2 regions of the Rosenbergiella sp. YN46 genome follow, and region 2 is predicted to be linked to the other one. Evidence: predicted binding sites of a transcription regulator. Region 2 holds the regulator's gene; the other holds the start of a gene.
The links. Region 2 encodes Fur, which represses iron uptake genes when iron is present. Its sites were predicted from a motif close to ATAATAATGAGAACNACTATCAA; they were not measured.

Region 1 (2,408 bases), on a different contig from region 2:
ATATATTCCCCCAGCATCTCGAAGAAGCTTTGCCCGGCATGCAAATTGCTCATTTGCAGGTTTTCATCGCTGCCTTCCACGCGATAGGGATTGATGATAGACAGGACAATAAAAGTGCTGAACATATTCAGAACCAGCGCAGCGACCACATACTGTGGCTCAAGCATGGTCATATAGGCGCCGACGATCGACATAGATACTGTGGACATTGCCGTCGCGGCCATGGTGTACATGCGGTTGCGTGACATCTTGCCCAGTATGTCCTTATAGGCGATAAAGTTTTCCGACTGCCCCAGAATCAGCGAGCTCACCGCGTTAAAGGATTCCAGACGCCCCATGCCGTTCACTTTCGAAAGCAGGGTACCGATAAAGCGGATAACGACGGGCAATACCCGAATATGCTGCAGAATGCCGATAAGCGCTGAAATAAAGATGATGGGGCACAGCACTTTCAGAAAGAAGAAAGCCAGTCCCTCGTCGTTCATTTTGCCAAAGACAAAGTCAGTGCCTTCACTGGCGAAGCCCAGCAGTTTCTCGAACATTGCTGAGAATCCCTTCACAAACCCAAGTCCTGCCTCCGAATGCAGGAAGAACCAGGCCAGCACAACTTCAATGACGAGTAGCTGGATGACGTAACGAATGCGGATTTGTTTCCGATCGTGGCTAACCAGCAGCGCGAGCAGTGCAACTACGGCAATCGCCAGAATAAAGTGCAGAACGCGGAACATGTTGGCTCCAAATTATGATGAAGGTTTAATTTCGGCGCACATTCTATGAAACACAGAATAATAAAACGAGATAAAAGTCACATTATGCTGACATGGGTTACGCACTAACCTCAATCCAGGGTCAACCCCTGTTATGTAATGTTAATTAAAACAGTGAAACGTTATGTAGTTCTGATAGAATGATCATAAGACCGCTGATTTTTCATTCGATGACATTTATCTATCAGCGTAGTCGTCCAAACCCCGCCTTTCATTGTTTTCAGCTATCACAACGATCGGGAATCCCCCAATTAAATGCACTTGATAATCATTCGCATTTTGGTAGCATGAAACATAGCAAAGGCTATATTTCTGAGGCAGAGATGACAAACAGTCGCATAGAAGCTAATACAGGGCGGGCGGCACGTAAGCTAAGACTGGCGCTGATGGGGCCAGCGTTTATTGCGGCTATCGGTTATATCGATCCTGGTAACTTCGCTACCAATATTCAGGCTGGTGCCAGTTTTGGCTATCAGTTGCTGTGGGTGGTGGTCTGGGCCAACCTGATGGCGATGCTGATTCAGATCCTGTCGGCAAAACTGGGTATTGCCACCGGTAAAAACCTGGCTGAGCACATTCGCGATCGTTATCCGCGTCCGCTGGTCTGGTTCTGGTGGATTCAGGCGGAAGTTATCGCCATGGCGACCGATCTGGCGGAATTCATTGGGGCCGCGGTGGGCTTTAAGCTGCTGCTGGGTATCTCTTTGCTGGAAGGGGCGGTGCTGACCGGTATCGCGACCTTTCTGATCCTGATGCTGCAACGCCGCGGGCAGAAGCCGCTGGAAAAAGTGATTGGCGCGCTGCTGCTGTTTGTGGCCGGCGCCTATATTGTGGAGCTTATCTTTTCACAACCGCATCTGCCGACGCTGGCGAAGGGGATGATTATACCCGGATTGCCGAACGGCGAAGCGGTCTTCCTGGCGGCCGGGGTACTGGGCGCCACCATTATGCCTCATGTTATCTACCTGCACTCTTCACTGACCCAGAACCTGCACGGCGGCACTAAACGCCAGCGCTATAGCGCCACCCGCTGGGACGTCGCCATCGCCATGACGATTGCCGGCTTCGTTAACCTGGCGATGATGGCGACTGCGGCGGCGGCATTCCATTTTAGCGGACACACCGGGGTGGCAGATCTGGATGAAGCCTATCTGACTCTGGAGCCGCTGCTCAGCCATGCGGCCGCGACTATTTTCGGTCTGAGCCTGGTGGCGGCGGGTCTGTCGTCTACGGTTGTAGGAACCCTGGCAGGCCAGGTGGTGATGCAGGGATTTGTGCGCTTTCATATTCCTCTGTGGCTGCGCAGGGCTATCACCATGGCGCCTTCGTTTGTGGTGATTCTGATGGGGCTGGACGCGACCCGCATTCTGGTGATGAGCCAGGTGCTGCTTAGCTTTGGTATCGCGCTGGCGCTGGTGCCGCTACTGGTGTTCACCAGCGACAAATCGCTGATGGGCGAACTGGTGAACAGCCGTTTGATTAAGCAGACTGGCTGGTTAATCGTCTCTGTGGTGGTGGCGCTGAATCTCTGGTTGCTGATTGGAATGGCGACGGGGAATTAAGCCTGTATTCCCCTCCGCCTCAGGAGGGGAGACATTAATGATGATGGCGGCCATGATGGCCGTGGCGACCATGATGACG
Region 2 (2,408 bases):
AAAATGATTCAGAAACAGCTCGGTAAAGAAGTTGCTGAGGTGCATGATATTGCTAAAAGCAGCAAAGAAGACCTGGAAGGCTTCGATATTCTGCTGCTTGGAATCCCGACCTGGTACTATGGTGAAGCGCAGTGCGACTGGGACGACTTCTTCCCCACGCTGGAAGAAGTCGACTTCAACGGTAAGCTGGTTGCGCTGTTTGGTTGCGGCGATCAGGAAGACTATGCGGAATACTTCTGCGACGCGTTGGGCACCATTCGCGACATTATCGAACCGAACGGCGCCACCATTGTGGGCCACTGGCCGACCGAAAGCTACCACTTCGAAGCGTCCAAGGGGCTGGCCGATGACGACCATTTCCTGGGCCTGGCTATCGACGAAGATCGTCAGCCGGAACTGACCAACGAGCGCGTTGAAAAATGGGTTAAGCAGATCTCCGAAGAGCTGCATCTTGATGAAATTATCAACGCCTGATAATAGCCTGCTGCGGCGCGATCTGCGCCGCATTAATAGATATAACCGATAGTAATAATTGATACAATTTTTTAACTTTGCCCCACTAAGTAGTACAATATGTCCGGTAAAATGGGCTCAGATGCCGCATCTGGCATAAATTTTCCCACTTTTTTATTCACATTTTTGCAGGTTGAACGCGGTTTTCATTTACCCTTCACGGCTCTATAATGAGACGCATTCATCTTTTTTTATGAATTCTATGCAGTGCTCCAGAGGAGCTAAGTCATTAAGCAACAGGACATATTCCGCATGACTGACAACAATACCGCATTAAAGAAGGCCGGCCTGAAAGTCACGCTTCCCCGGTTAAAGATCCTGGAAGTGTTACAGGAGCCTGAAAACCATCATGTCAGTGCGGAAGACTTGTACAAACGACTGATCGATATGGGGGAAGAAATTGGTCTGGCCACGGTTTACCGCGTGCTGAACCAGTTCGACGACGCAGGTATCGTCACCCGTCACAACTTTGAAGGCGGAAAATCCGTTTTTGAACTGACGCAGCAGCATCATCACGATCATCTTATTTGTCTGGACTGCGGCAAAGTGATTGAATTCAGCGATGATTCTATTGAAACACGGCAGCGTGAAATTGCCACCCGGCATAATATCCGCCTGACCAACCACAGCCTCTATCTGTATGGCCACTGCGCCGAAGGCGACTGTCGGGAAAGCGATGACGCCCATGAGGTCAGCAAGAAGTAATCACGTCCGGGCCAGCGTCAAAAAAACCGGAGAGCGCTCTCCGGTTTTTTATTGCCATAAAAAACCCCACCATCGTGGGGTTTTTTGTTTGTACCGACGATATCGCGCTTAGCCGCCAGTCTTCGCCCAGGTATCGCGCAGACCAACAGTGCGATTAAACACCGGTTTGTCGGCGCTGCTGGTCAGTCCGTCAAGACAGAAGTACCCTTCACGCTCGAACTGGTAAGCCTTTTCCGGCTGCGCCGCTTTCAGGCTCTGTTCGCCATAACCCTGCTTCACCACCAGCGACTCGGGATTAATGGTGGAAAGGAAGTCTTCCGCCGCGCCCGGGTTCGCCACGCTGAACAGGCGATCGTAGAGGCGAATTTCGATAGGCAGCGCATGGGCGGCGCTGACCCAGTGAATCACCCCTTTTACCTTGCGCCCATCGGCCGGATCTTTACTCAGCGTATCGGCATCGTAGCTGCAGCGGATCGCGGTGATATTTCCATCGGCGTCTTTTTCCACCTCTTCGGCTTTAATCACATAGGCGTTGCGCAAACGCACCTCTTTGCCCAGCACCAGGCGCTTATACTGCTTGTTCGCTTCTTCGCGGAAGTCGGCGCGATCGATCCAGATTTCGCCGCTGAAAGGCACCTCACGGCTGCCCATTTCCGGACGATTCGGGTGATTCGGCATAGTAACCATCTCGCTCTGCCCCTGCGGATAGTTAGTAATGATCAACTTAACCGGATCGATAACCGCCATCGCACGCGGCGCGTTCTCGTTGAGATCTTCGCGAATACAGGCTTCCAGCGACGCCATTTCAACGGTGTTGTCCTGTTTGGTAACGCCGATACGCTTACAGAATTCACGGATAGCCGCTGCGGTATAGCCACGACGGCGCAGGCCAGAAATGGTCGGCATGCGCGGATCGTTCCAGCCTTCAACGATCTTTTCGGTCACCAGCAGGTTAAGCTTACGCTTGGACATGATGGCGTATTCCAGGTTCAGGCGCGAAAATTCGTACTGGCGCGGATGAGCCGGGATAGTGATGTTGTCCAGCACCCAGTCATAAAGACGGCGGTTATCCTGGAATTCCAGGGTACACAGCGAGTGGGTGATTCCTTCCAGCGCATCGGAAATACAGTGGGTGAAATCATACATCGGGTAGATGCACCACTTGTTACCGGTCTGGTGATGTTCGGCAA

Region 1: a site for Fur is predicted at 1,029-1,051, ahead of V3W49_RS12570 (Nramp family divalent metal transporter). Genes of this name have one in related genera too.

Annotation. Positions count from the first base shown of each region.
Region 1 is NZ_JAZHEE010000015.1:38,238-40,645, forward strand. It holds gene V3W49_RS12565 (NupC/NupG family nucleoside CNT transporter) at 1-728, opposite strand, end outside; gene V3W49_RS12570 (Nramp family divalent metal transporter) at 1,091-2,329, shown strand; gene V3W49_RS12575 (DUF2502 domain-containing protein) at 2,364-2,408, opposite strand, start outside.
Region 2 is NZ_JAZHEE010000006.1:45,608-48,015, forward strand. It holds gene fldA (flavodoxin FldA) at 1-474, shown strand, start outside; gene fur (ferric iron uptake transcriptional regulator) at 766-1,218, shown strand; gene glnS (glutamine--tRNA ligase) at 1,327-2,408, opposite strand, start outside.